One region of the Paenibacillus sp. 481 genome, then DNA from elsewhere that is predicted to be linked to it. Evidence: riboswitches for the same ligand, from Rfam matches in the RefSeq annotation. Region 1 holds a riboswitch; each other region holds the start of a gene.

Region 1 (10,404 bases):
ATGACGAGCTTTATGACGATCTATACGTAACCGCTACAACGATTCACACGTGTTAAGGCTTACTTTTCCTATTCATCAACGACGCCAAGCGCACGATTTTTCTCTTTGAATCGGTCATTATGTGAAGACACGTACGCTACTTTAGGCGCTTCAGGGTCCATATACAATTTCGCGCTGTTAACGGCTAGGACCGCATCAGAGAATGCCCCAGCAATCAAATTAACCTTGCTGTCATAATGCGCATAATCGCCTGCAGCAAAAATGCCTGGCAAGTTCGTTGCCAACTTGTTGTCTACGAACGCACACCACTCATCCATGTTAAGTCCCCACTGATTAATTCCTGTAAAATCAGCTTTCAAGCCGTGGTTGACGATAACCGCGTCAACTTCAAGCTGCTCGATTTCCTCCGTATCAACGTTACTGATCGTTACTTTGCTGATCGTCTTCCCATCTTCACTATGCAGCTGTGTTAATCCATACGGCGTCCGCACATCGACGGAAGACTCCTTCATGCGTATAATGTTCTTCTCGTGTCCGCCGAACTGAGGACGGCGATGCACAACCGTTACGCTCGCAGCAATCGGCTCCAGCTCATTCGCCCAGTCTACCGCCGAGTTGCCACCACCGGATATGAGTACTCGTTGACCGCGAAACGGCTCCAGCTCTTGCACCGTATAGTGCAAATTCGTCACCTCGTAGCGCTCAGCGCCTTCAAAGTCCAGCTTGGCCATCTTAAGAATACCGCGGCCAAGCGCAAGAATGACTGTACGTGTCCAATGTCTTTCTCCCGATTCAGCCACAAGCACGTATGTACCATCCTCTTGCCGTTCAAGCCCTCTAATCTGCTGTCCGAACACAAGTGTCGGGTCGAATACTCTCGCCTGCTGGTCGAGCTGTTTAATAAGCTGCTCGCATATAATCGGTGCGAAGCCGCCTACGTCCCAAATCATTTTTTCAGGATAAATGAGCATACGGCCGCCCAGCTCTTCTTTTGCTTCAATGACTTTCGTCTTCAAATCGCGCATCCCGCTATAAAAAGCACCATACATCCCTGCAGGGCCTCCACCTATAATCGTTACGTCGTACAGCTCCAATGATTCAGTCACCATTAATTCCCCCAGTATGCTCACTACCTTAGATGATATTGATTATTATTATCAATTATATCTTTATTCGTTATTGTACCGTAGTAATCGTTCACTGGCAATGGACAAACCATCACTTTTTAGGGATTAGTTCCTACTTACTATATGAAGGAGCTGTCTCATAACGACCTCACGTATTGATCCTACGTCTCGATCACAACTATTAAACGCGAAGCTGGTGTCTGGTGGGAGGAATCTTTAAAAAATGAGTGCAATGGCATAACGTAGGAAAAGGAAAGCCGCTTGCAGATTAAACCTTGGGGATTTGAGCTTGACCAAATTCGCCAGCCTGTGCGTTTGTAGCATGCTGAGGCTGACGAGATGGTCCCGTTCGCGGCCGTTAAAGAAGAAATAAACAAACTCTTACCACATGGAACGGTGTTACAGATTAAAGCCGTAGTGTCCAGTCCTGAAGATCAGGTACATTACACAAGCAGCGAAATCGGTCTGTCCGAGGTACTCAGCTACTATGCAGCTAAACGAAACTCATAAAGCTGTACGTTCACTCAAGCTAATGCAATATGCAAATCAATTTCATTGTCTGTCTCACTCGGTTTATAGCGATGATCCCAGATTTCAAAATCAAAATCAGCAGGCCGCTGTCCATTCTCCTGCATCCAAGTGCCATACAAGTAGGAATAGGACTTAGATAACTCCGACTCTAATCCAACATGTGTATACTTCACAACCTTGCTTTCAGGCACCAAATGGCTGATCATTCCGGAAGGAATGTGATCGACCTCTGCAACCTTCACCCCAATAATGGAAGTGAATGCATCGAGATTCGGGTCGAAGTTCTCCTTACACGGGTAAATTTGAATCAAGTAAAATGGCTCCCCTGCACGATGACGAATTTCATTTACCCGACTTTGCAAATTGTTGAATGCGTCTTCAATAGTGCGATCTTCATCAAGCTGCTTTAAATTAGCGTGGGCGGTTATACCAATGACTGTAAACTGCGGAACGGACAACACGACTGGCTCCATTTAAATACCTCCTCAAAATTTGTTGATTACTGCTCGCTAACTACTTGTAAACCTTATGTTCACCTGATAAAATAGAACATATATTCGTATTCTCCGCTGTGATAAATAATCCTTTTTTTAATGGACATCATTTTTGAAAAAAGTTTATTTATTCCTGCTAAGGGTAATAATACGAACAGTTATCAATGGTTATCCATTGAAATTTGATATTCAAAGGAGTGTTTATCAATGGCTTTAAACGTTTATCTTAATTTTAAGGGGAACTGTCGTGAAGCAGTCGAATTTTACGCGCAAGTATTCGGAGCGGAGCAACCGCAGTTTATGACCTTTGGTGATTCACCTCCAAGCCCAGACTTTACACTTCCTGAAGAAGCAAAGAACCTCATTATGCATACATTCATTCATATTAGCGGACGGAAAGTGATGTTCTCCGATGTATTTCCTAATATGCCGTTTGTAGTCGGAAACAATGTGAGCCTTACCCTCAACAGCCACAATATGGACGAGCTACAATCCGCATTTGATCAATTGAAAGAAGGCGGCACAGTAGCCATGGATCTTCAGGAAACGTTCTGGAGCAAAGGCTACGGCAGCTTAACGGATAAATTCGGGATCGTGTGGCAATTTAACTTAGATCCTGAAGACGAAGAGTGCGGTACGAAATAACGGATTCCGCACTGAACAAGATGTAGTAACTTTTCTATTTCTAGAAAAGTCGCTGCATCTTTTTTTGTCTCTATATATAGTGAGACACTTAAATGGTATTAACGCTCACCCTCATGCCTTGTATAAAATCTTATATACAGGGGTTCATTCCCTGTTATATAATGCTAAAAGTTAAATACAATGTGAGAGACGGAAGCTGGTGTGAATCCAGCACGGTCCCGCCACTGTGATAGGCGTAAGCCTTAGTCAGGTCGGTTTCTCCCATTGATCATTTAACCTGAACTTTCGAGGCAAAGGTCGGGTTATTCATCATATTCCTCATATGATAATAACCGTAGCTCCTGCCTTTGTGTCGGAAGCTATTTTATTTTTATCATGGAGAGGAAGAGAGACAGCATGAAGAAAATCTTATCCCTGCTTATGGCTGCATCATTGTTCTTGACAGTCGCTATAAGTGCAGCTCCACTTCATCAAGCAGCTGCTGCTGCACCTAGTTTCAACCTGAATACTGAGGTTCAACGAGTCGTTAAGGCCTATTCAGCCGCCCAATATGATGATTGGTCAGCGGTAGCGGACAATGTTCTAGGCAATACCATCCCTAGCACTTATATCGAGCAAGCAAAAGCAGCCGTCATCGCTGAAAAAGGCAATTACACAAAGGGAACTGACATTGCGAAAGCGATTATCGGCCTTACAGCAGCAGGTGTCGATATTACGAATATTGAAGGTATTAACCTGCTGGACAAAGCAGTTAACTTTGACACGAATGAATTAAGTCTTTCCAATGACGTCGTTTACATGTTATTAGCCCTCGACTCTGGACCATATGAGGTTCCAGCAGGCGCGCCTGTCACACGAGATTTTTTGATTAAAAAGCTACTGGAGCTCAAGCTTCCAGCAGGTGGATGGTCATTCTTTGGTTCAACACCAAATGCGGATATGACCGGCATTATTATGGCTGGATTGGCCCCCTACATACAGCAACCGAGCGTGTCAGATGCTGTCTATCATGCGGATAAATTTTTTAAAGACAAACCGTTAGACAACAGCAATAGCGCAGCTATGCTTGTGATTGGTCTTTCCGCAGTTGGAAAAAATCCAACAGCAGATGCATACAAGCAAGATGGCAAAAATGCATTGGACAATCTGTATTCATACCTCACGACCAACGGACTTTACAAATATAAAAAAGCACGTGCAACCGGCGACAGAATGGCGACCAAAGATGTCATGCTGGCGTACCTTTCTTATCAAAAATTTTCAAATGGTAAACACAATAGTATTTTCTATGATTTAAAATCTAGATACAACACGACACCACCACAAAAACCAGATCCGAAGGCGTTCGATGTCTCGATAAATGTCACATCAGAGAAGCAATGGACAGGTTTCCCGCAGTCAGGCAAAGTTACGCTGCAGGAAGGCGATACGGTTGATACAGCACTCACGAAGCTTGTAGGAGCCGATCAGATCAAATACAAAATGTACGGCACGATGAAATACATAGCGGGCATAAAAGGCCTTGAATCTGGTGCCTATGGCAAAACGAGCGGATGGATGTATTGGGTCAACGATCAAGAACCTACCGTAGGAGCTGACGAATACAAGCTTAAAGCAGGCGACACGGTAAAATGGACCTACACTGGAGTTGATCCCGTAACGAATCCACCAGGCAATGGTGGCGGTGGTGGCACTGGCGGCGGTGGCGGTGGTACTGTCACTCCATCTATTTCGGTATCCGTCATGACTGAAGTACCTAAGTCAGGCTTGCCGATTAGCAATCAACAAACGTACCGCGCAGATATGACCGCGTTCGACGCGCTTGTCGGACTGGTAGGCGCTAGCAACATCAAGCATAAAGGATCAGGCGAAAGCTTATATGTGTCTTGTGCGATGGACTTGTGTGAACGAGCAAACGGAGCCCTTAGTGGCTGGAAATATTCTGTTAATGGTACCGAGCCAAATGAATCAGCAGGTGCTTACAAACTAAACAATGGCGACAGCATTGTATGGAAATACACTGGAACTCCCCCCACGAATACAGGTGGCGGCGTTCCCCCGGGGGGTGGGTCCGCTGGAAATTCTAATTCCGGCAATCCCTCAGTACCTAGCACTGGAGAGACAGGCAACAAATCTGGAACCAATAACAGCAATAACAGCAACAAAGACGGTAAACCCGCTTCAGGCAGCAAATCAACTACCGATCAAGGAAACGGAAAAAACACAGACGCTAACTCTGCTGCCGTTACTGTTACTGAGCATCTTTCTAAATATAGCGATCGGAATCAAATATCTCCTTGGGCGAAAGAAGCTGTTGCTCGCGCAAAACAGCTTGGCATCCTCGAAGGAACAAAAAACAAAGACGGAACAGTAACATTCCAGCCCAAAAAAGAAATAACGAGAGCTGAGTTCCTTAAAATTGTCGTTAAGCTCTTGTATGGAGATGTGAACGTAACGAGCAAGACAGAATACAAAGATGTAAAGACAAAAGATTGGTATTATCCGTATATCGTCAAGGCTAAGGAAATTGGCATGATTAGCGGGTTCGCAGATAACAGCTTCAAACCAAATGAAGCCATAACGCGTGAGCAAGCTGCAATTATTCTTGGCAAAGGCTTTAAGCTAACAGCTAAGAAAACGGTGAGCTTGAAAGATGTATCGAAGCAGCACCCTGCTGCGCTCTACATTGCAGCTGTACACGAAAATGGACTCATGACAGATAGCAGCGGTAAATTCAATCCGTCGCAAAAGGTATCCCGAGAAATGGCTGCTGTTCTAGCCGTAAAATTACACGATACATACGTAACGAACAAATAAAGGAGGTTAATGCCCATGCAAGCCGTTCATAACCAGCTACAACGCATAGCTGCTTCTCCAATGATAAGAAACATGACTATCGCTATTTGCTTATCGGCTTTAAGTATTGGTGGCCGAATATTGACCAATCAATTTCACATTCCGAATGTACAGCCCTCCACTGCCATTATTATGATTGCAGCGATAACTTTAGGCATGAGGTACGGCCTTGGTGTCGCCATTGCGACAGCAATTGGCTCGAACATGGTACTCGGGCACGGGCCTTGGACGATGTGGCAAGTATGTGCATGGGGTTCAGTTGCCATTTTGGCTAGCTTCCTACAGCCCTACTATAAGAAAATACCGTTAGTTGCCCTTGTTGGATTCGCTGCATTAACAGGCTATTTATACGGATTTATCGTTTCGACGCCGGCCTGGGCGTTAGGACCTGTTCATTTTTGGACGTACTATAAGTTTGGTTTACTGTTTGACACGTATCATGCTGCAGGTAATGCAGCCTTTATGGGAATGCTCGCTCCCATTTTATTGAAAGCTGTCCACAAAGTGCAGTGATCAAGTGATCACCAAGTAAAGCACATCGACCATTTCAGGTCAGATAGTATAATCCCCTTCAAGTGGCTGCACTTGGAGGGGATTTTTGCATTTGCTTTTGCATTTTTCAATTATAATTAGACTTCACTTTATAAATTTGCTAGATTAATTACAGATTTAGCATCCCATTATGTTATTGATGTAACGAAATGAATCGGAGGGTTTCATAAAGATGATGGAGACAATCATGATCGTAGAGGACGATCCTAAACTTGCTGAAATGCTCCAGCAGCACATTCGCAAGTATGGATTCGAGGCCATTATCGTAACGGACTTTGAACATGTCCTTGACCAATTTCAATCCATACAACCACATTTGGTCGTCATGGATATTCATTTGCCGAGCTTTGACGGCTACTATTGGTGCCGCCAAATTCGTACCATATCCACTTGTCCGATTATTTTTATTTCGGCACGTGATGGAGAGATGGATCAAGTGATGGCGCTCGAATATGGCGCCGATGATTACATGACCAAGCCGTTCCACTACGAATTGGTACTGGCCAAGATTCGTAGTCACCTGCGCCGCGCCTATGGCGCATATGCAGCGCAGGCCGATGAACGTAAAATCGAACAAACCGGCCTTGTCCTATATCCTGAACGCCTAGAAGCGTTGCTGCACGACAAATCGGTCCTGCTCACGAAGAAGGAAGCCGTCTTGTTAGAAGTGTTCATGACAAGCTATCCTCGCGTTGTGAGCCGCGACAAAATTTTAGACAAGCTGTGGGATGATCATGCGTATGTCGATGACAACACGCTCAGTGTAAATATGACGCGCCTCCGTAAAAAGCTATCTGATCTAGGCATTGAGGATGCCATGGAAACGATACGCGGGGTCGGGTACCGCCTGCACATCACATGGAGTAAATAAAGGAGTACACCGCCATGCGCTTATTTTTGCGAGAACATGTTCCGCTTATCCTTTTTTCAATCGTGCAGTTGTTTGTCGTGCTGTTGGTCTACTGGTTTGACGGCTATAACGACCTTCGTACAGCGCTGTACTCGGTATTTTTAGGTGTTTTTCTGCTCTGCGCTTATTTAGCATTTCGCTATATCAGTCATAAATCGTTCTACTCAAGGCTATCAAGCCCGCCTGTTTCGTTGAACGATACCATCCACAGTAAAGAACTAGCACCTTTATCAGTGGCACTCACGAAGCTGTTAGAAACACAGTACTCCCACTATAAACAAGAGCTAACAACGTGGGAGCATAAACAACAGGAACATATTGCATTCATGAACCAATGGGTCCATCAAATGAAAACACCGCTGTCCGTCATTGAACTAATGACCCAAGACAGTGTAGACCCTGCGTTTGACAGTATCGCTGAGGAAACCGATCGACTTCGTAAAGGACTCGAAATGGCTTTATACATCTCTCGCCTTGAAACGTTTGAACAAGATTTTTATGTGGAGAAGGTGGCGTTGTTCGAGAGTGTCGATAAGGTCGTCCATGAAAATAAGCGCTTTTTTATTCGCAATTACGTGTATCCTGAACTGAATATCGATCCACAGCTGACCGTCAATACGGATCGAAAATGGCTTAGTTTCATGCTCGATCAGCTTCTTACCAATGCGATCAAATATTCAGCCGGCAGCCGCGGGAAAGTCAATATTTCGGCCTATACCGAAGAACGAGCTGTAATTCTTGAAATGCAAGACCACGGGGTTGGCATTCCGGCCGCTGATCTGCCTCGTGTGTTCCGTCCCTTTTTTACGGGGGAAAACGGTCGTACTTTTAAAGAATCTACAGGCATGGGCTTATATCTCGTCCACGAAGTTGCCACGAAATTGAATCACCAGGTGGAAATACAATCCGCAACATCCGACACGCCCAGCACAAAGCGCGGGACTACCGTCCGCCTTATTTTTCCGTATGCGGCTCCATAACGGCTTGCACGGCTTGCAACGTGGATACCGACCGATGAACTTCAAGTTCATCGGTTTTTTTGTACCAAGGGAATCTTCACCTTAAAACCTTACACCTTTGTAAGACAAATGAAAGCCGCCACATTATGAAATATCATGCATTTTGTTTACACTTAGGTTAAATAATGAACGTGTAAAGGAGATTAGCAAAATGGATATGCTGCAATTAAGCAGTTTAAGTAAAATATACCGCGGCAAAGTGTCTTACGAAGCTTTAAAAAACATTGATTTAACGATTAAGCAAGGCGAATTTGTCGGCATTATGGGGCCGTCAGGCAGTGGCAAAACGACATTACTGAATATGGTAGCCACAATTGATACACCGACTTCTGGAAAAATGATGGTGGATGGCGATAATCCTCATGAGCTTTCACCAGAGCAACTTGCCTTATTTCGCCGTCGCAAGCTAGGATTTGTCTTTCAAGCGTTTAATTTATTACCGACCTTAACGGTAAAAGAAAACATTTTGCTCCCGCTTACCTTAGATGGGACACCCCTGTCGTATATGAATGAACAAGTGGCGCTGCTCGCGCAGAAGCTAGATATGGAATCGATTTTGGACAAACGCACCTACGAAATCTCAGGTGGACAAGCACAGCGCACCGCTATTGCGCGCGCCGTTATTCATCAGCCCAAGCTGCTGCTTGCAGACGAGCCGACAGGCAATCTGGATTCCAAGTCGGCACGCGATGTCATGGAATTGCTGGCGAAGCTGAACAAGCAAGATAACACCACAGCGATGCTTGTTACACATGATCCATTAGCTGCAAGTTATTGTGACCGCGTCGTCTTTATTAAAGACGGTCAGCTGTACAATGAAATTTATTGCGGTGACAATCGACAGGCCTTCTACCAAAAGATTATTAACGTGCTGTCCCTGTTAGGAGGAAATGCGCATGACTTTTCGACAATACGCGTTTAACAACGTCATTCGGAATAAACGCACATATGCGGCTCACTTTTTAAGCAGCGCCTTCTCGGTCATGATGTTCTTTACGTATGCCATGCTGCAATTCCATCCTGATCTGCAAGGCGAACTAACACTAACGAGCCATACCGTGAATGTGTTCGGAAAAGTCGCGATGTCCGTCGCCCAACTGTTGATTTTTGTATTTTCATTTTTCTTCTTACTGTACTCGGTCAGCTCCTTTCTCAAAACGAGAAAAAAAGAATTTGGTATCTTGCTTATACACGGCATAACACCCAAGCAGCTGTTTCGACTCGTATTTATGGAAAATATGATGATTGGCATAGCCGCCATTATGACGGGAATAACGGTCGGCATTATTTTCACCAAATTAATATTGCTCATAATTGCAACAGTATTAGTCATTGATCAAGGATTGCCTTTCTACTTGCCCTGGCAAGCAATCGCTCTTACGTTCGTTGCGTTCTTAGTTTTGTTTTTGGCGATTTCACTGTTTACGTCACGCATGTTGAAAATGAATCAACTCATTGAATTGATCAAAGCTGAAGATAAGCCAAAGCCAGAACTGAAAGCATCCATTTGGCTCTCGTTGCTCGCTGTCATGTTAATCCTAGCTGGTTACCTTGCGGTTTATTTATTTGCCATCAACACAGACCTCGTCCCCTTGTTAATTGCGGGTGTAGGTTTGACGATTATAGGTACTTATTTCTTGTTCACGCAGCTTAGTGTGTATCTGATAGGCTGGTTGCGTAAGCAAGAGCGGTTGTTCTTTAAGCGTACGAATCTATTAATGTTCTCAGAGCTAACGTATCGCATGAGGGACAACGCGAATATGTTTTTCATGATCGCAATCGCGTCGGCTGTCGCATTTACGGCAATTGGTGTCTGTGCAGCGGCAAGCAACAAAGGGTTGTCGGAAATGAAAAACCCTTATGCTTTCAGCTACACGACCTTCAGTGAACATAAAGCGGAGCAGTCGAATATTGCCACGATTAAACGGAAATTAGAACAAGCTCAAATCCCATACCGCTTCGGCACCGTTACACTGATGCTCACAGATAACAGCCAGATTATGATGAATCTGTCTGATTATAATTCATTGTCGACTGCACTCGGTTATGAAAGCGAAACGTTAGCGAGTAATGAAGCCCTGCTCGTATCTAGCAAGCAAGATGATCATGATCATTATAAAGGGGTTTATCCTAGCAATGTGCTCGAAGTGGAGCAAAGTAATCAAAAGATTAGGCTCAATGAGAAAAAAGCGATAATCCGCAACATGATTCCGGACGTTGCCCTTAATAGTGCCCGTATTGTCGTAACTGACGCTCAATTTGAGCAGTTT
Region 2 (10,404 bases), 150 kb from region 1:
TCAGGCCCGATAAAGCCAACAACCGTATTAACGAGGAACGGATTGTATTTTTTCGCAAAACCGTAACAGCGTGCTTCCATTGTCACTTGGTCGATACCGTGATGCGCTTCCGAAGACAGCTCAGATCCTTGACCCGTTTCAAAATACATCACATTCGGACCTGCCACCTGTCCATGCTTCAGTACAAGATCCTGTGCTTCAGCGATTGTAGCGGAATTAAAACCGAATGCTTCATTCCCTTTTTGCGACCCTGCAATAGATTGGAAAATCAGTCCTGTCGGCGCTCCACGCTTAACAGCTTCCATCTGTGTCGTGACGTGTGCAAGTACACACGTTTGCGTTGGAATGTCCCACTTCACACGGAATTCCTCAAAACGATTAAGAACGCGCGTTACGCTTTCTACAGAATCGTCTACCGGATTGAGGCCGAGCACGGCGTCACCGATACCGAAAGTCAAACCTTCCATTAAGGAAGCCATAATGCCATCTGGATCATCTGTCGGGTGATTCGGCTGCAAGCGTGCCGACAAAGTACCCAAGCGACCGATCGTCGTGTTCGCTGTCGCCGTAATGCGAATCTTTTTCGCCCCGTACATCAGGTCGAGATTGGACATAATTTTAGCGACCGCTGCGACCATTTCAGCCGTAAGACCACGAGAGACACGCTTAATATCCGATTCCGTTGTGTTCTCATTTAAAATCCACTCGCGAAGCTCTTCCACGGTCCAGTTTTGAATTTCGCTATAGATGCGTTCGTTAACTTGATCCTGAATAATACGTGTTACCTCATCTAACTCATAAGGAACCGCTGGATTGTTGCGCAAGTCTGACAATTTAATTTGGGACAGCACCACTTTTGCTGCCACACGTTCTTCTGACGAAGAAGCCCCCAGACCGGCCAGCATATCCCCCGACTTTTCCTCATTGGCTTTTGCCATCACTTCCATTAGGGAATTGAACTGATAAACGCGACCAAACAATTTCGTTTTTAAAATCACAAAAGCTCCTCCTTCCGCATACAACGCTCTTATTTCAACTCCATGGAGTCGTGCCATTCATTCCGTAAAAAATCCATTCATTTCGTAAACTTGCCATTCGTTCGATCAATGGAATACAATCGTTTTCACCACGACAGGCAATACTTTTCCATCGGCAATCGGCTTGCCGATATCGATATAGTCGCCATTGTCAACGTGCACACTGTCTAGGCAAATAACGTCCTTCTTATAATCAAGCAGCGCATATAACGTTTGTCCCAACACTTTTGCCATATCATGACGGACAATGACAATGAGCGGATACTTATGCTCTAGCAGCTCGGACATCCCTGTGTACAGCCCACGAGCATACTTCTGTACCTCTTGGAAGCTCGGGCTGTTCTTCCCTTCGATCGCAATCGCGACCTGCTGCACATCATTGTTCAACTTAAACCAGTTCAGCTTATCGGCAATCGCGCGCGCCAGTACGTCATCACTTCCAGATTCATCGGCTAAGGATAGCTTCAAAATAGGAATGTTCTTAATCGGGAAGCTCTCTTCCGTGTACGTTATCGTGCTGCCGCTGATCTCGGTCGTATGGGAACCCGCTCCAACGACAGTAGCCCTGATCGTTTCGACTGCACGCGCCATCGTCATCCGCTGCGTCAGTGGCGAAGCAGCAATCGCCCTCCCGAGCAAGATCCCGATATCTCCGTATTGGAACACATCGTCAGCTGCTTCTTCATAAATGTAATCAGCCACCCCACCGGAGAACGAGATACACGCAATGGCCTGATCGAGCCGCAGCCCTTTGTTCGTGACAATCGTGTCATAGTAGTCACTTAGCGGACGTAGCCCGACGCTTTCCTCAAGCAGCTTGACCATTTCCCCGATAATCGGCTCGAGATCGGCAGGCGTTACATGCTGCCCTACAGTCAGCGCTAATCCTCGCCGCGCTGCGAGCTGCTTAATCTTAGGTGCAATATACGTAATCTGATGTGACCCTTGGTCAACTCTGATGAGTCGACCACCGATGTCTAGACATCCCGTATCCAATAGCTCACCATTTGCAAACAAGGCTAGATTGCTCGTACCGCCACCAATGTCAATGTTCACAATGGAGGTCGAATGCTCTTTGGAATACGTGTGAGCACCAGCCCCTTTAGCGGAAATAATGCTTTCCAGATCTGGGCCTGCTGTCGCAACTACGAAGTCCCCGGCGAAGCCGCTTAACGATAGCAGCACCTCATTGGCATTTTCTTTACGTGCAGTCTCACCTGTAATAATGACTGCCCCCGTTTGAATGTCGTCCTTCGAGATGCCCGCTTTCTCGTATTGCTCTTGTACAAATAACTGAATCTGATGCATATCAATCCGATTGTCAGCAAGTACAGGCGTGAAGCAAATATCGCTGCGATAGACGACCTCTTTATCCGTAATGACTAAGCGCGGCACCGAAAAAGAGGATGATAAGTTCTCAATATGCAATTTCGACAAGACCAATTGCGTCGTCGAAGTTCCCATATCAATGCCTACACTTAGCAAATGTTCATTCACTACTCTCACCCCCTGTCGCTTCATATCGCCGATAAGTACGCAAAAAGGCTTAAAGTTATAACCCTCCCGAATATCGGAAATGGTTCACTCTAAGCCTCTTTGCTTATTGGACTACATCTTTGTAGCCTGAATATTTATTTTTTAAATGTAAAGCTTACCGCCGTACCGCGACCATTAGATCCAATGGTGAGCTTACCTTTGAGCTTATCTTTCACATAGCTGCGGACAATTGATAGCCCCAAGCTTTTGCGCGAGCTTTCAACCGTAGGGAATCCGACACCATCATCCGTTACGATTACAGTAACTAACCCGCCTTCCAGCTGGGCATTTACCGTAATCGTGCCCTGCGTGCAATCCCCAAACGCGTGTTCATAGCTGTTGTGAATCAGCTCATTCACAATGAGCGCAATGGCAACCGTACGGTCACTATCCAGACAAATGCTCTCTGTAGCCGTAATGTGAATATCGATCAGGCTGCAATTAACGAAGCACCGCTGAATATTCGACGCGATGAGCCGAATGACATCAAGCAAATCCACTTGCGCTTCGATTTCCGTCGATAATAGTTCATGAGTCGCCGCAATCGCAAGCACCCTGCTCACACTATCGTTCAAGCTTTTTTTAGCTTCCGGACTCTCACATTGCCGCCCCTGAATACGGAGCAGTGAAGCGACCGTCTGCAAATTATTTTTGACCCGATGGTGAATCTCACGTATCGCAACCGACTTGGAAACAATCTCTGCTTCCTTATGTTTAATCTCGGTCACATCGTGTAAAATGACGCCCACGCACAAGTCTTGCTCTTCGATAAACAACCGCTTCACCTGATAATAACGGTCAGCCACCTTCACATCCGTTGTCAATGGACAACAAGGTAACGTCGTATGCTGCCTCATCAACTCGGAGAACATCGTCTGATCCAAGGACAAATTATCATAATGCAGCCCTTGAATGTCCTCCAAGTAACCAAGCTGCTTATAATACTCCGATGCCTTCTCATTTTTCAGCTTCAAAAATCCCCGCTTGTCGAACACCAGAACGGCATCCTCCAACTGATTAATGATCGAACCCTTGAAACGCAGTATCGCAGTCAGCATCGAAGACATCTCACTGTCCTCGTATTGCGTTCCCGTTACATTAAAATGAGCTTGAATGTTATCGATCACATCTTTTTCATAAATGACGACCGCAATCACTTTATCTTGGCTCTTAATCGGATATACCGTCTGCCGGACAAGTTGCTCTTCCTGCGTATTCGCGATAAGTCCCTGTGACATCATACCCGTCTCCAACGTACGCAGGGCACCTGGCTCGTTTGCGCGTAGCGCCCTCTCGCCCGTGACCGAGCGCTTATACAGCGACTGCCCTTCTCCCGGTCGACGATGGTAGACTACAATCGCCTCATTGGAAATACTGGACAGCACGTCGATAAACACATCATCTTGCGCGTCCGACATTTCGAAGGATTCGGCGATTCCGATAATCCGTCTAATATCCGCATCTGACAATCCCGTATGTCGCTGACATAGCTGCTCGATCCGAATTCTGTAATCAATCATACGAAATGACGATGGTCGTTGCGATTTCGATCATTGGACACCGTCGATCCATACTTAGTTTACGCAAAGTTTGATAGGCTTCTTCTTCCGTGCAGCCATTTTCTTTCATCAAAATTCCTTTGGCCTTCTCGACGGCTTTGCGCTCTTCCATCTTCTGCGTTAGCTTCGATAGATTTTGCTCAAGCTTACGAATTTCTTTGCCTTTGGCCATCGTCACTTCTACCATTGGAATAAACGACTTTTCATCAAGCGGCTTCACTAGATAAGCAAGTGCTCCGACAGAGGATGCTTTCTCAATCGTTTGTTTGTCGCTGAATGCGGTCAACAAAATGATCCCGCCTGCCAGCTGCTCTGAAATGATTCGTTTGCCCGCCTTTAACCCATCCAAGATGGGCATTTGAACATCCATGATTACTAGATCGGGCAGATGCTTTTTGCATAGTTCGATGGCTTCAAAACCATCTGAAGCTTCGCCTACTACATTGTAGCCCGCCTCTTCAAGCATCTCACGAATATCCATCCTTGTAATAGGTTCATCGTCGACTATTACAATTTTTCCATTCATGTGTCATGCACCTCATTGTCTGCCGTTATTTGCTCTTCTAAATGAACGCTTCTTTCTGAAACATATACGTCGTCTACGCCTCCAAATAGTTGCGAAGCGCCTCTACTCCAACGTTCTCTATCGTCGAGACTTCAAAAATATATTCCGCACCCGCTGCTTGCAAATGTGCTCGCGCTTCGGCGATCTGTGCTAGCGTCTGTGCCAGCTCTACTTTCGTCACGATGCCGATCACCGGCTTGGCGAATACGGTCGCAAAGGCTGGCGGAAAATAGCTGTCTTCCTTCGTACAATCTTGCACAAGTCCGATTACGTCTGCATCAACGCTGGAGACGAGCAGCATCTTGTACAAGTATCGATTCTCGATGCACTCCCCAGGCGTATCGATCGCCTGATCGAGTGTTTCAATCGCTTGCGTCTTCTTATACGCAATTTCTTGGCCGTGCAGCCATTGGCACAGCGTCGTCTTGCCTGAGCCCGTACTTCCGGCCACGATCAATTTCTTCATTGCGGCTTCTCTCCTTACGTTCTCGTAATCTTCGCAGCTGAGAAGCCTAAAATATGTTGCAACCCAATCAGCACTTCACTTACCGCAGATTCCACGGATGATACATCTCCCGTAATGACGAGCGAGCCGCTGAACCGATCGACAAAGCCGATCTGCACCCCTGCCGCCTTCGTCGCGATATCTGCTGCAATAATGGAGGCCTCACTTGGTGTAATAGTCATAATTCCGATGGCATCACGCGTTTCGCTTACTAGCCCCAGCTTCTTATAAATATCCGCATTGGGGTTCGCAATAATGTGAGCCAGCGTAACCTGTTTACCAGGTACATATTCTTGAATAACACGTTGTTTTTCGTTGTGTTGGTTGTCCATACTCTCATCCCATTTCTTGTAAGAAACACGATTTTGCTGTAAAAAAACATAAAGACCCCTTAAAAGTTCGCCACGGAATTTTTAAGAAGCCTCATCGCTTGTATTTGTATGCAACACGCCGTTGTGTTACTTTCACTATATTTGAAAACTGTAAACGTTGTCAACCGCATTGCGCACGAACTTCACGCATAATTAAACTTTAATTTAAGATTGAAACATTTTGTTCAAAATTTGTACGACATCAGCTGTGGTAGGCACACGCGGATTCGTAGCCGTGCAGCCATCTTGTAGCGCTCCCTCGGCAATCAGCTGACGATTTTCTTGAAATGCAGCTTTCTCCACACCTTGCTCACGCAGCGTCTGCGGCATATTGAGCTGTTTTTGAAGTTGTTTAATCGCCTGTACCAGACTGCGAACGCCGCTCTTCGCATTCGGAGCCGACAGCCCGAGCAATTTGGATATTTCGGCATATTTTGCTGCCGTCGCGTTGCTCTCCTCTTTGCTGTAGCCTGGCTTGTAGTCCGCATTAAATTCAATGACGTACGGCAACAGCATCGCGTTCATGCGTCCATGCGCAATGTGGAATTTAGCTCCAGCGACATGAGCAATACCATGATTAAGGCCGAGCGATGTCATATTGAACGCTATACCGGCGAGACAGGAGGCATTGTGAATTTTCTCCCGTGCCTCCATATCATTACCATCCTTATAAGCACGTGGCAAATACGAAAATACGAGCTTGATCGCCTTCTCTGCCATCGCATCGGTAATATCGTTCGCCTTAGTAGAGACGTACGCTTCAATGGCATGGGTTAATACGTCCATCCCTGTATCCGCGGTTATAAAGTCAGGCACGCTTCTGACTAATTCCGGGTCCAAGATCGCTTCTTGCGGCAACATATCCTCAGACACGAGCGGATATTTAATATTTTTTTGCTTATCGCTAATGACAGAGAATGAAGTCACTTCAGAACCTGTTCCGCTCGTTGTCGGGATTGCGATGAACGGAATGTCTCGTTGATTGAGTATTTTTTGCGCAAACAGCTTCATCGCTTTAGCCGCATCTATCGCAGAGCCTCCGCCAATGGCGATAATCAGATCCGCCTGAAACGCACCGAGCGCTTCCACACCCTCTGTGACGATTTCTACAGGAGGATCAGGGATGATATTGCTGAAAATGTACTGCTCGTTGCTCTCATCCAACCGTTCAAACAACATATTAATAAGCCCCGATTTAAGCATAAAAGGATCCGTAACGACAAAAATTCGTTTCTTTTTCCACTCCGACAGGCGATTCAACGCACCTTGTCCTAAATAAATATTCGTCTTGATTGAAATGTTGTTCAAGTAAGGCACCTCCAAAATGTTACGAAATACGAATGGCTCGCTAAATAGTTAGATAACAAAGCAGTTAGGTAACAAAAAAGAGGCTTTTAAAGGAACTCAATCCCTTAAAAGCCTCTTTGCTTGTTATATAATGTGTACGCCATTGTACACAATGATTGCATTTGTAATTGTCTTTCTCCACTGTACACCGCAATCGAGACACTCGTCAACCTTATATGTCACTGCATCGTACATGAAGAAGAGTTATATAAAAAAGGGATGCACCTCGTTGTGCACATCGTTCCTCGACATTGAAGAACTCCCCACTTGCTAGCTATACGTCGTTGTATGTGTTCGGCGGCGAGCACCTGGCATCGCCAACAGCAGCGTTGGCAGCCTTCTAGCCACATAAAAAAAGCCTAGCGAGGCAGAATACGTCACTAGACTTGTAAACCAGTCACTTTCGCCTCGAAATGACGGGTCAGGCAAAGTTACTAGACAATCGACCTGACTTAAGACTGAATACTCAGCCTATTACAGTGGCGGGACCGCGTTGGATTTGCACCAAACTTCCATTGTCTATCACTTTTTCTATTGTGTATGACGTGAATGGGCATCCATTCGACATTATTATAGCACAATCGATCGAGTTGGCAATATAAAGTATTACAAAGGTAGTTACTTATTTTGTAGATTATGCTTGATAACATATTCGACGAGCTCACTCTTCTTCGTTACGTTTAGCTTGGCCATTAGTCTACTCTTATGCGTATCTATCGTTTTCACGCTTAGTACTAGCTTCTGACCGATTTCGACGAGCGAATAACCTCGGGACAAATAATCCAACACTTCTTTTTCACGTGAGCTAAGTAGATGGTAGAGCCTATGATGCTCTTCTTGAATTGACTTTTTTTTGATAGAGGACAGTAGTACGTGTGTCTCCTGAGGACGCAAAAATACGTATCCTTTGATCACGGAATCGATGGCCGCGTACAAGTCCTCATCGACGGCAGCCTTTGGAACGTAACCAGACGCCCCTGCATGAATGACGGCGTTAATGTAGTCCTCATCTTCATGCATTGTTAATACGATTATTTTGGCATCAGCATGTCGCGCTTTAATCTCTTTAAGCACTTGAATACCGTCCATTCGAGGCAAGCTGATGTCGAGAATTAAAATATCCGGCAGCAGCTCCTCGTACAGTCGCAGCGCTTCAATTCCGTCGGCCGCCTCGCCCACAACTTCGTATGAAGGGCGCTTGCCCAACAACAACTTAAGACCTGAACGAATCAAAGCATGATCGTCAGCCAACATGACTCTTGTTACCTGCTCCATCTCGTATCCCTCATTCTGTCTCACATTTTAGTGGAATGGACACCTTCAGTTCAGTCCCGCCCCAATCCGATTTTTCTAGCAGGAACGTTCCGCCGAGCAGCAACGATCGCTCCCTCATGCCATGAATGCCAATCCTATTTTGCCGGCGCGCCTGCTCGAAGTCCTCCTGCTCGATTCCATGTCCGTTATCACGAATCGTGACGTTAATCGCCTGTTGTAACGCTTCCATGCGGACATCGATTCGAGTTGCAGCCGTATGTTTCACCACATTCGTCAAACTCTCCTGCAGGATTCGATATAAGGCAACAGCGGTGTGGCTTTCAATAACTATATCGTCATTGGGCACCGTAAGATGAACTTCAATCGCATACTTTTCTTCAAATTTATTGGCATACTTTCGCATAGCCGCAATTAAGCCCATATCGTCCAAAATGGGCGGCCGTAATTCTACCGCAAGGTCTCTAATTTCCCGCAGGATGCCAGCAGCGATATCTCTGCTTGTCGTCAGCAGCTCTTGCTGCTCGGCATCTTTTGCTTCATTAGCCATGACCCTCATCGTCACGATTAACGAAGTGAGTGCTTGGCTTGTCTCATCATGAAGCTCGCGCGATATTCGTTTGCGCTCATCCTCTTGTGCGGAAATGAGCTTTAAGATGAGAGTGTCTCGTACGCGATCTTTGTCCTGCAATTCATTCAGCAATGCCTCGACTTCTTTATTGGAGCTAATCAAGTTATCAGCCATCTCGTTAAACGCCTGAGCCAGCCTACCAATTTCATCATTGCTCGATACATGAGCTCGCAAAGATAGTTTCCCTGCCGATATCCCCGACGCAACTCGCACAAGATTGTTAATCGGCCTCGTAATAATGCGAGTTACACAGTAGGCAATCCCTGCGGCCCCAACACAAACGAGTATGGTAGCGATAATTAGCTTCCCAATTTTGTTCTTGATGTCGGCCTTCGCTTGCTTCTCCGTCATCCCCACACGGACAAATCCGATGTCACCATCTTCAATGGGAAAGAGCACATCATGAATGAGTCCTTCGTTAGAGACAAGCGTTTCCACATGGGGCTGACCATGTTTATAAAGCATATGGGTATCCATAATCCCTTTAGGAAGATCACCTGAAAACGTATGAGAAACGAGACCATGATTATTATTAATGACCAAAATATAACGGACATCTTCATTTGCTTGCTGCGCCTGTGAAATTAAAAAATATGTCGCATAGTAATCGTCCGTCAATATGTAATCAGAAGATGATGCCGCAATCGTATTCGCAATATTTAATCCTCGTTTTTTAAGTTCATCCGCCATCATATTCGTTAGCGACTCCCAAATAATGTAGCCCAAAATAGAGGCGAGAAATAGCAGCGAGACCATAATAGCCCCAAATATTTTTTGATTGATTTGAAACTTATTCATCCACCTCATGATCGGCCTCTTCCGGTAACCGTGTGAGCGCTGTCAAATAATAAAGGATCTACAGGTACAAATCGATCAATGGATATGCCTTTGAGCGCCGCTTGGATGGCCTCATGCTCATGCATCGTTAAAAAAATATGTTTTATTTTTTTCTTTTCTTCTTCCGACAGATTGCGGTTGACGACCACAGGACCTGTACTGAGCTGCTTGGATTTCGCGATTACTTTTAAATTTTTGGCTAATTCCGGATCTTTCTGTAACGCTTGCTCGAATACTGAATTGTTCACCGCGGCAGCAACGACGACGTTATCCATGATCGCTCTAAGCGAATGCTCATGATTGTGCGTATACATGGACCGACCAAAAAATTGTTCCGGCGTCTCATTCAACTCTGCCAGCTTCTGATTCACAAATAAGTAACCTGAATAGCTGATCGGGTCTGTAAAAGCAATGCTCTTTCCTCTTAGATCAAGGATATGATCAATATCCTCTTGCGAGTTATTGACGACCAAATACCCCTGATAATAGGGAACCCCCATCCGTTCTTGAACCGCGATAGGTTCCAATTCTTCCACATTTCGATAAGTGAGATAGGCCCCTGCTGAGAGAAGAGCGATATCTGCACCACCATTAATGATGAGCATGCTCATTTCTCGATAACTTTTCCGTTGGATCAAAATGACTGGTCTTTGCAATTGCTCCCCAATATGATTGGCAATCTTCCTATAGTGCTTAATCGTATCGGCTGGTGCTAGCAAACTTGAAAAAGTCACACGAATAGGA
Region 3 (10,404 bases), 1.8 Mb from region 1:
TCGGAGCATCCTTTGGCGAAATCGATTGTAAAGGGTTTGCAAGAGCAGGGAATTCAAGCTAACGGCGAAGCGACTTCATTCCGAGCTGAACCTGGCCATGGTATTATTGCGGAAGCAGAAGGCCGTCAAGTTGTCATCGGTACACGTGCATGGTTGGCACGTCATGGCGTTGATAGTTCACATGCTGAACAGACGATGCGCAACATGGAGCAAGCAGGCAAGACAGCGATGCTCGTTGCCGTAGACGGACGATTTGCGGGCATCGTTGCGGCCGCAGACCAAGTAAAAGAGACATCGCGCAAAGCGATTGAACGCTTGAACAAGTTAGGCATCAACGTCGTCATGTTGACAGGCGATAATGTTCGCACGGCGCAAGCGATTGCGTCTCAAGTCGGAATTGAGCAGGTGCACGCAGAGGTGCTGCCTGAACAAAAAGCGGAGCATGTACGCCGCTTGCAGTCTGAGGGGCGCGTCGTCGCTATGGTCGGCGACGGGATTAATGATGCACCAGCGCTTGCAGCAGCAGATGTAGGTTTTGCTATCGGCGGGGGCACGGACGTCGCCATGGAGACGGCTGGGGTGACGCTCATGCGTGGCGACTTGAACGGTATCGCAGATGCGATGGAAATGAGCCGCCGTACGATGCGCAACATTAAGCAGAACTTGTTCTGGGCGCTCTTTTATAACAGCTTGGGCATTCCAATTGCCGCAGCTGGATTGCTCGCGCCATGGTTGGCGGGGGCGGCAATGGCCTTTAGCTCTGTGTCCGTTGTGCTAAATGCGCTTCGATTGCAACGCGTGAAGCTGTAATAAAATGAATTAGACCCATATATTGTTAATTTATGCTAGTCACTGCTAGTGTTAACGATTGCATCAACACTACACAAGTTCTTGCTTTTAAATGTGCTATCGGCATGTTATGATCGAAGTACGACTTAATTAGCAGTCTATTTTCATCATAAGGAGGTCGTACGATGCAACTACGGGTAACATCTGAAGCGGTCCGCATTTTTGTTGCGGATTGGGACTTTACACCAGGAGACTCCGTGCGCATCTTCGTTCGCTATAGCGGATTTAGCGATGCCGGACCTTATTCTTTCGGCATTATGAAAGACAGTCCACGGCATCCGGCCGTGACGGTGCAAGCGGAAGGAATCACATTTTTTATGGAGCAAAATGATGTGTGGTTTCTAGAGGATCAAGAGCTTACATTGGATGGGCAGCACAACGAAATTGTGTTTGTGCGTGGCGCCTAACGATATTAGCAGCATAGTTGCTGGATAACTTTATTTGGCACTTAGGAGTGAGCGAGCTTGACGTCAGTCAGGGTCGCTCTTTCTCGTTGTCTTATTTCCTCAGCTACGCGGGTGGAGAGGGATTACTTAGATCGATGGGAAGAAGAATGGTAATCGCTTGAGATAAAAAGAACTTGTCACCACTCGAGATTGCGTTTATAATCATCATCAATTGGAAAACAACGCCAAGGACACAACTGGATAAGAGGGAACAGGTGCTTTGAGCATGTCTCAAAGCTTAAAAGGGAAGATCGGTGAAATACCGACACGGTCCCGCCACTGTAACAGATGAGGTAGTGCTTATCAACCACTGGTCGATCAGACTGGGAAGGGAAGCCGCTACCGATGAAGCTGAAGTCAGGAGACCTGCCTGTTCTGGCAACACTGTGTGAACCTACGGGAGATAGGGAAGTGTTTCGTAAACGCGGCAAAGGACGTCGTAATCATGATCTGATCATGTATACGGCTTATTTGTTGAAATCATTTATCATGAGGTAAAGTTTACGGCACTTCTGTATGGACCTATTTCGCACAGAAGTGCCTTTTTGTGTGCATTTTTATATTTTGTAGCTAAAAAAGGCAAATGGATAGTGGCTAAGCTGGCGTATGAACGTCCTTAGAATGCGGAAGGGGAGAAGTATTTTGACAACAACGAATGTATTAACAAGCGTAATTGGGTACCCGAGGATCGGTTATGACCGCGAGTGGAAGAAGGCGTTAGAGCAATATTGGGCTGGAAAAAGTTCCGCTGAAGCTTTGCAGGTTGAGCTAGAGCGCATCGAGATTGAGCGCGTTCGCACGATGCAGGATAAAGGCATACACTATATCCCAGTAAACGAATATGCTTGGTATGATCATGTGTTGGATACGACGACAATGTTCGGCCTGATCCCTTCTCGTTTTGAGTATACGGGTGGCGAAGTGTCCCCTGATCTTATGTTTGCTCTAGCTCGCGGCACGCAAGAAGCGGTCGCTTGTGAAATGACTAAATGGTTCAATACGAACTATCACTATATCGTACCGGAGTGGGAAGGACGCGCTCCGCAATTGACGACTAACCGTCCACTGCAAGCGTACCGTCGCGTAAAAGCAGCGCTCGGCATTGAGACAAAGCCTGTCGTCGTTGGGCCGTACACGTACGTTCGCTCGATGAAAGGCGTATCCAAGACAGAGCGCCTTCAAGTACTGGCGCAATTCCAAGACGTATACAGCCAATTGTTGCAAGAGCTGGCTGCGGAAGGTGTCGCAGTCGTGCAACTGGATGAGCCGTCGTTCGTACTGCCGATGAGTAATGAAGAGTGGGCTGCTGTACAGTCATTCTATGAAGCTTTGCGTCAAGCTGTACCGCAATTGCATTTGTGGGTTCAGACTTATTTCGAAGGCGTCTCGAACTATGAAGCATTCGTGCAGTTGCCAGTTGATACGTTGGGCCTAGACTTTGTACATGGCAAGTTGCGCAACGAAGTGTCGCTGCGTAAGCACGGTTTCCCAGCTGACAAGCGCCTTGCACTCGGCGTCATTGATGGCCGCAACATTTGGCAAACGGACTTAGCCGCTGTATCGGCTTGGCTCGAAACGGTTGCCGCTATTGTGCCGCAGGAGCGTTGGATCTTGCAGCCATCGTGCAGCTTGCTCCACGTGCCGTTAACGACGCAGCGTGAAGCAGCATTGCTGCCGGAATTACAGCAAGCGCTCGCGTTCGCTGACGAGAAGCTGGCGGAAATTACACTGCTTGCGCGTCATCAATCGCAAGCCGATGCCGTTACGACTTCGGCAGTTGAAGCAAGCGCGCAAGCGGTACATGCATGGCGCACGCTGCCGTTGCGTCAACGTCCACAAGTTGTAAGCGAGCTGGCACAGCTGCTTGCTGATGAGGAGCAAGGCACGCGTCGTGCGCACTTTGCGGAGCGGAAGCAACTGCACCGTGAGCGCTGGCCACTATTGCCGCTGTTGCCGACGACAACGATCGGCAGTATGCCGCAAACAGCAGAAATTCGTCGTGCACGTCTGCGCTACCGCCGTGGCGAGTGGGATTTGAACACGTACGAAACGTTTTTGCAGGATGAAATGAAGCGCTGGATTCAAATTCAAGAAGAAATCGGTATTGATGTTCTTGTGCATGGTGAGTTTGAACGGACAGATATGGTTGAATATTTTGGTGAGAAGCTGGATGGCTTCGCCTTTACTCAATATGGCTGGGTACAGTCTTACGGCTCACGCTGTGTGAAGCCTCCGGTATTGTACGGAGACGTAGCATTCAAAGAAGCGATGACCGTTGCCGAAACGGCATTTGCACAGTCGTTGACATCGCAACCTGTTAAAGGCATGTTGACAGGTCCGGTTACGATCTTAAACTGGTCGTTCGTACGTGATGATATTCCACGTGAGCAATCGACGTATCAACTTGCTTATGCGCTTCGTCAAGAAATTGAAGCGTTGGAGCAAGCGGGAATTGGCATGATTCAAGTGGATGAGCCAGCTGTGAAGGAAGGAATGCCTTTATTGCCGGAAGATGCGGTATATTACAAAGAGTGGGCTGTACGCGCGTTCCGCTTGTCCACAGGCGGCGCGGCTGCGCAGACGCAAATTCATACGCATATGTGTTACTGTGACTTCTCGGATATGATCCAGACGATTACGGATATGGATGCAGACGTGATCTCGCTGGAAACAGCGCGCAGCGGTGGTGACATCGTGGCGGTATTCGAACGTGAAAGCTATGAGTTGGGCATTGGCCTCGGTGTTTATGACATTCATAGCCCGCGTGTACCAGCTGTCGAAGAAATGCAGCAGCTTATGGAGCGTGCCTTGTCCGTACTGCCGCATGACTTGTTCTGGATTAACCCTGACTGCGGCCTGAAGACACGCCACGAGCCGGAAACGATTGCGGCGTTGCGCAACATGGTGGAAGCAACGCGCAACGTACGCGCGAAGCTAGGTGCGAGCAGCACGGTGGCTGCGGAGTAAGTACAGCTTGTATTTGCCCTTATTTAGATGAATAAATAGATACATTTAACTATAGTGAGAATCCCCTTGACTTAACAGCTGAAGGATGAACGTTGGATGACGTCGTTCTAAGCTATTGAGTAAGGGGATTTTCCTTTTTTACGGAATGAATGGTGGAATCACAAATTGGAAAAACCATGGGGAGAGAACATTTGTTCAGACATGTAATCTTTGGTGTTTTTGAGATTGATGCTTATTTTTTGGCTCTATTCTTACTAAATAAAGCGGGTTTATGAACTTTTTTTGCATAATTATATAATTGTACGAATTTACTTGTTGGTTGTCAGACGATATAGGCATAAAATATAATTTATATCTTATCTTTTTTTGTGTGTTATGAATTGAGCGGTTTAGGAAGAACGGAGTGAACAGAAGATGGCAACCAACTGGCAACAATTGCGTGCAGAACTGCCGCAGTTGGTCGAACAAAGCCGCGTTATAGCTGAAGAGGGCGAAGTGGCAACATATATACCGGGATTGGCAAACTCACCTAAGGATGCGTTAGGTATTTCTATTTTTGATATAAAAGGTGAACGAATTACGATTGGTGATTGTGGAATTGGCTTCACAATGCAAAGCATTTCTAAAGTGTTCTCGCTGCTACTTGCCTTAATGGACAGTGGTGAGGAGCGCGTATTTGAGAAGGTAGGGATGGAGCCGACGGGAGACGATTTTAATTCGATGTTAAAATTGGAGCTCGTAGACCCAGGTAAGCCTTTCAATCCATTCATTAATGCTGGGGCGATTGTCATTGCTTCATTGATTGCAGGTGAGACACCAGCGGTGAAATCGGCGCGGATGCTTGATTTTATTCGTAAGCTAGCGAAAGATAATTCCATTGGCTGGAATGAGGACGTGTACAGCTCAGAGCGTGATACGGCGAATCGGAATCGCTCCCTAGCTTATTTTTTGGTCGATAACGGAATCTTGGAAGAAGATGTTGAGGAGACACTTGAAGTGTATTTCCGTCAATGCGCGATTCAAGTGAGCTGTGCGAATTTGGCCCAAATGGGGCTATTGCTTGCCAACAATGGCTTTGATACGGAAACGGGAGAGCAAGTTATTCCACGCCATTTTGTGCAAATCGTCAAATCATTTATGGTTACATGCGGGATGTACAATGCTTCTGGCGAATTTGCTATTCAAGTTGGGATTCCTGCAAAAAGCGGGGTGTCGGGTGGTATTTTAGCTATCGTTCCTGGTCAAATGGGGATCGGTGTGGTCGGTCCGGCATTAAACAATAAAGGTAATAGCGTTGCTGGTGTGCATTTGCTGGCTCGCTTATCTGAACAATATGATTGGAGTATGTTCTAAGCGGGTAATAGCATATATCATTCCATTTCAATCATATTCTTCTATCAGTCACCGTTGTGCAGTTATCCACATAAAAATAGAAGATGGATGACACGAAGGAGGAGTACGATGCGACCATATGTGCCCGGAAAGGCGCAGCGGGTCGGTGCGATTCAACCTATCGGACCTGTGGTGCCGTTAAAGCCGATTAATAGACGCTATTTTGAGCCATCATACAATGAGCGGCCTGAAATGTATCCAGCTGTACATGCTGCTCCGTTTATGGCTTCGGCTGCCATGAGCCAGCAGCTTATGCAGCAAGCCGGAAAACTACTGGAGCGTGTGCAACACTCGTCGGAGTTCGCCACCAAGATTATGGATGCGGCGCAACGTGGTCTCAATGATGAGGTCGTTCGACTCATTCGAAGTACAGGGGTATCAGCGGATATGCATATGAATTTTACGCCCGAAGGCATTATCCTCAAGTTGGTTAGTGGTACGGCAGAAAAGACGTATTGTGAATTGGATTTGAAGTTACGTTGGCGTGAATGAGAACGGAAAAAAATAGATTGTAGGAGGAGGGAGCCCTTAGATGTGGCCCCTCCTTTTTTATGCCGAGTAGGTGTCAGGTGTATTGTTATTGGGTTTTCTGCGAAATGCAATCAAGGAAAAAGGCTGAAATAGTTATTTATTATACGCGTTGCCATGTAATGGATTGTATGTTAGACTCTCTGCGGAAGGTTAATGGATGACCATTATTTAGGAGGTGTGAGGTTGTGAAACATATAAGTAAATTTTTGTTCTTTACCTTTATTATCTCTTTTTGTATCTCTTTCATTTACAGTCCCTATGCAGAAGCTGTACAATCTATTCTTGACAAAGACTCGCAAACAAGTCTGCAAAATGAGTCGGAAGTACTTCACGCAAGTAGCAGTGAGCTCACAGCAGAAAAGTCTTCTGAAGATTTAAAAGCTGTTCCTTTATTGAGGACCTTAGTTATTACAAAGGGGAAAGCTCAACCTGTACAATTGTCGACGGGACAGATTATTACATTGACTGCTCATGTGAAAGATAGAGCACTCGACAGAAGTATTACTGCTGTTCAACTAGATACTGCATTATCGCATGGTGACCGCTACAAGGACAATCAATCGGGTGCACCAATAGCTTGGGATAAGAATAGCTCTAAGGTGGCCGTAGTACTCTCTGGTGATAGAAAATCTGCGGTAACGACTTATGTGCAAACAAACCCTAAGGGAAAATGGACACTATTTAAGTGGAAATACTAACGAAGGTGATGACAAATTGGCTAAACTTCTAGATACTGAATTCGATATTTCATCCTGTGCGATTGAATTAACGGTTTCAAACTTTACGAATCATGATGACGGATATCATACCGTGTCACTTGAGATTCGTCTTATAAGCAATTATTTTGATATTAACGAGACGGTTCACTGCATAGAAGAAGACTTTTTATTGATGACTCGTAAACTTTCTCATTCATTAAACCTGCCGCAAGCAAGTATAAGTATGTTAGAGCCGGGTTTTGAAATGTACATAAATAAAATCGATCATGAGGAGTATCCTGATACATACACGCTTATTTTCGTGTTAGATGCCGGAGAATTTGGGGCACAACGCATTTCTTGTAACACGGGCCCAGCATTGCAAATCCAAATTACGAAAGCCCAAATCGAGCAGTTTGTAGCCCAACTTTGTACCGAGTTCACCGAATTAAAGGAACAATGTTCAAGCCGAGACGGATATTGATATTCGTCTCTTTTTTTTGGAATCAGATTAACTTGAGACCATTAAACTGTGCTAATCTTGCCGAACCGCAGTAATAACAAGATCGTAGGTTGTTCCATAAAAGCTGGTGTGCTAGCTTTTGAGAAAGCGCATATTAGCAGGTGTGTGTCCAAATTCGAGGGGCTAATCAGGTATTCAACTCCCCGATTAGTGAGACGACATACTAAAAACTTAGATGGGAATCGGTTCATCGTGTTTTGGGTGCATGTAATGTTGTCGAAAGTACTTCAAAATAGTAAACATGTATTTTATGAGAATAAACCTTGATAATGGATTATTTTCTTATAAAAGTATTAATATGTTTGGACATGTTATTTTATATTTTGTATCATTTATCTTTGTCAACTTATTAATTAATAGGAGTGAACAACTTGAAAACCAAAAGTATTCTAGCACTAATCGTATTAATGATGTGTATTGGTGCACTGCCTACATATGCAGCAGGATCAGTAGGAAATATGCAAGGTACTGCTATACCAAAAGGTTCTGTTTCATCGGGTACATTTTATGGTGGTCATCGGACAGAAGCTGCAATAGATGGCGATGCTTCTACCTATTGGAATGCCGGTAATACTACTGGAACTATTCAGGTAACTTTTCCGAGCTCAATTAATATCACAAAGATTCAGTTAGCATCTGTAGCAAGCGGAAAGTCTAATGTGAGTTATACTTTTTACGGACTGAAGAATGGTGAATGGGCGGCTATAAGCTCTAAAATTACAGCAAGTGTTATTACAGGAATTGATCCATCTTCACCTGGAACTATAGATCCTACTAAGGTGGATTTATTTGAACCAGTTGCGGTAACCCCTGGAGACTATGATGGAATTAAAATTGATATCGCCGCATCAAATTCATGGGCAGCGATATCCGAAATAACTCTAATTTCGTCAAAGCCTAATCTACCATCAGCACCACTTAATTTACATGCAGTGGGAGGGAATTCCAAAGTAGATCTTGCCTGGAATGCGGTTGATAATGCAAAAAGCTACAATGTATTCAGAGCTACAACAGCAGGCGGGCCGTATACATCTATCGCTACCAATGTTATTGGAACAAATTATACTGACACTTCCGTAAATAATGGAACTACTTATTACTATGTGGTGACGGCAATTAATGCGGACGGAGAAAGTAAATATTCAAATGAAGCAATGGCAACACCTCAAGCAGCAGTAATCCCTGATCCAAAACCAGATCCAAAACCAGATCCAGAACAACCTAAAGGAAATAGAGCAATTCTTGTAGTGACATTGAGCACCGGTTTAGAAAAGGAATTTGATCTATCCATGGCTGAAGTAAATGCATTTATCGATTGGTATGAGGCAAAGTCTAACGGCATTGGATCGGCTAAATTTGCAATTAATAAACACAATAATAACAAAGGTCCATTCAGCAGCCGAAAAGATTATGTTATCTTTGACAAGATCTTAACATTTGAAGTAAGTGAATATAATATTAGCAAGTAGTACAACTACCGCTCAACTCTAGGGGGGCGGTAGTTTTTATTGCTTTGTCATTAACCTCTCTCCCTGACGGTGCTTTCGGAACCGACATTGACGGAGGTTTTTTCGTGAAATCGAGCTTGAGTAGAACTTGAATGAAATGGAAAATGCTCAGTCGAGAAAACTGGGGAATGTTGCTTGGAGTGACCGGCTCTGCGCTGAGCTGAGCATGAAGCGGAACCTAAAATACATGGAGCGCTCCTTTTACGTTTCGTCTCCCGCTTGCCTGATTTGTTCTTCGTCTGTGAGGAGGTGAAGCCGGTGGTTAGGGAATCGGATGCGTGGTAGGAGATTGACATACTAAGGCAAGTTCCATCTGTGACGTAATACCGCATCTAATCGATGGATCAGCTGATAGATGGCCGTTTCTTTCGGCTGATCGTCATTTATTCAAGCGACTGGATGAACGCAAACAAGAGGCATTGGAAAGGTCGCTGGTTTTTTTATGAGGATAAGCTACTTAGTATAGCTGTGGGTGATGGTCAACCTTTATTAGGGAGTCAAAATGAATACGGATCAGGGGGGGGTTGAATGTCAAATATGCGCGAGGAACGCTCGTGTATGACGAAGTCGACAAACGGCTGTCCGTGCAAATCGTTCGCTCGATGGATGAGATTCGTATTCAGGATAGTTCGAACTATTGGGCCGCAGGCGGCATCAGTATGCAACTGCAACGAAAAAAAGAGGACTGGTACGCACAAGCGAAAGCGGAAGCTCTCCCTTTTATGGATGAGCAACGCGAGCGCTCAGCTGTTGTGTATGACCGGCAAGGGCGTCTTTATTTGGTAGTGACGCCGACACGCGTAACTGCGGGTTTGTTTCGGCAAGGCATTATGGAGTATTTTTCAAGCAGACATGTATCTGAAGCGTTGGAAGATGGCATATTTTTGGATGGGGATGGCTCGGCGCAGCTGTATGTGCGACAATCGAATCTTAAAGGGGACGGACGTTCCGTACATGTGATGTTAAGGCTTAAATAGCGAGCCAAGGTAAAAACGTCTGTCTAACGTGGATACGCTGGACAGACGCTGTTGTCTTAGAATGTTTCGTTAATAACCGAATGTGTCAATGGGAATCGACCTGTGCCGTGTGCTGGAGCAGAAGCTTGACCTACTGTTATAATCATAACAGGCACATAGCGAGTTGGAATGTTGAACGCTTCTGCAAGTTGTTCACGGTTAAATCCACCGATTGGGCAAGTGTCGTACCCTTTCGCTTTGGCAGCCAACATAAGTTGCATTGCTGCTAAAGAAGCGTTGCGAATGGCTTCTTCACGACCGAAAGCCGAGCTGCTTGCATAAGCTTGTTCAATATTGCCCACAAGCGTGTCATGTACTTGTTGCGAAATATAGCCAGACGCAAGCGCTGGGCCGTATACATCGCCAGCTACCAAGTTCGCTTCTGCATCGCCCAATATGACGATGACCGCGGAGCTGTCCACGATTTGTTGCTGATTATAAGCGATAGGGAGCAAGCGCTGTTTGTTCGCTGCT

The links. A riboswitch is a leader RNA that binds a small molecule or an ion and turns the genes downstream of it on or off. The one in region 1 is predicted to bind cobalamin.
Region 2: linked by a shared signal. The riboswitch ahead of KIK04_RS17815 (1-propanol dehydrogenase PduQ) and the one ahead of KIK04_RS18495 (S-layer homology domain-containing protein) in region 1 are both predicted to bind cobalamin.
Region 3: linked by a shared signal. The riboswitch ahead of metE (5-methyltetrahydropteroyltriglutamate--homocysteine S-methyltransferase) and the one ahead of KIK04_RS18495 (S-layer homology domain-containing protein) in region 1 are both predicted to bind cobalamin.

The regions. Positions count from the first base shown of each region.
Region 1 is NZ_CP075175.1:4,181,565-4,191,968, reverse strand. Features, by position in the region: gene KIK04_RS18510 (NAD(P)/FAD-dependent oxidoreductase) at 69-1,106, opposite strand; gene KIK04_RS18505 (GyrI-like domain-containing protein) at 1,652-2,131, opposite strand; gene KIK04_RS18500 (VOC family protein) at 2,360-2,797, shown strand; adenosylcobalamin (AdoCbl) riboswitch at 2,962-3,104, shown strand; gene KIK04_RS18495 (S-layer homology domain-containing protein) at 3,194-5,614, shown strand; gene KIK04_RS18490 (ECF transporter S component) at 5,630-6,166, shown strand; gene KIK04_RS18485 (response regulator transcription factor) at 6,381-7,076, shown strand; gene KIK04_RS18480 (sensor histidine kinase) at 7,091-8,095, shown strand; gene KIK04_RS18475 (ABC transporter ATP-binding protein) at 8,286-9,056, shown strand; gene KIK04_RS18470 (ABC transporter permease) at 9,031-10,404, shown strand, end outside.
Region 2 is NZ_CP075175.1:4,033,955-4,044,358, reverse strand. Features, by position in the region: gene KIK04_RS17845 (ethanolamine ammonia-lyase subunit EutB) at 1-998, opposite strand, end outside; gene eutA (ethanolamine ammonia-lyase reactivating factor EutA) at 1,104-2,534, opposite strand; gene KIK04_RS17835 (sensor histidine kinase) at 2,669-4,093, opposite strand; gene KIK04_RS17830 (ANTAR domain-containing response regulator) at 4,086-4,658, opposite strand; gene KIK04_RS17825 (EutP/PduV family microcompartment system protein) at 4,732-5,163, opposite strand; gene eutS (ethanolamine utilization microcompartment protein EutS) at 5,178-5,534, opposite strand; gene KIK04_RS17815 (1-propanol dehydrogenase PduQ) at 5,739-6,881, opposite strand; adenosylcobalamin (AdoCbl) riboswitch at 7,309-7,460, opposite strand; gene KIK04_RS17810 (response regulator transcription factor) at 7,539-8,195, opposite strand; gene KIK04_RS17805 (HAMP domain-containing sensor histidine kinase) at 8,206-9,630, opposite strand; gene KIK04_RS17800 (substrate-binding domain-containing protein) at 9,627-10,404, opposite strand, start outside.
Region 3 is NZ_CP075175.1:337,038-347,441, reverse strand. Features, by position in the region: gene KIK04_RS01375 (heavy metal translocating P-type ATPase) at 1-810, shown strand, start outside; gene KIK04_RS01370 (HesB/YadR/YfhF family protein) at 975-1,256, shown strand; cobalamin riboswitch at 1,492-1,683, shown strand; gene KIK04_RS01365 (hypothetical protein) at 1,641-1,793, shown strand; gene metE (5-methyltetrahydropteroyltriglutamate--homocysteine S-methyltransferase) at 1,938-4,262, shown strand; gene glsA (glutaminase A) at 4,677-5,615, shown strand; gene KIK04_RS01350 (Nif11-like leader peptide family natural product precursor) at 5,724-6,146, shown strand; gene KIK04_RS01345 (hypothetical protein) at 6,371-6,883, shown strand; gene KIK04_RS01340 (hypothetical protein) at 6,900-7,367, shown strand; gene KIK04_RS01335 (discoidin domain-containing protein) at 7,778-8,875, shown strand; gene KIK04_RS01330 (hypothetical protein) at 9,254-9,442, shown strand; gene KIK04_RS01325 (phosphodiester glycosidase family protein) at 9,439-9,891, shown strand; gene KIK04_RS01320 (nitroreductase family protein) at 9,948-10,404, opposite strand, start outside.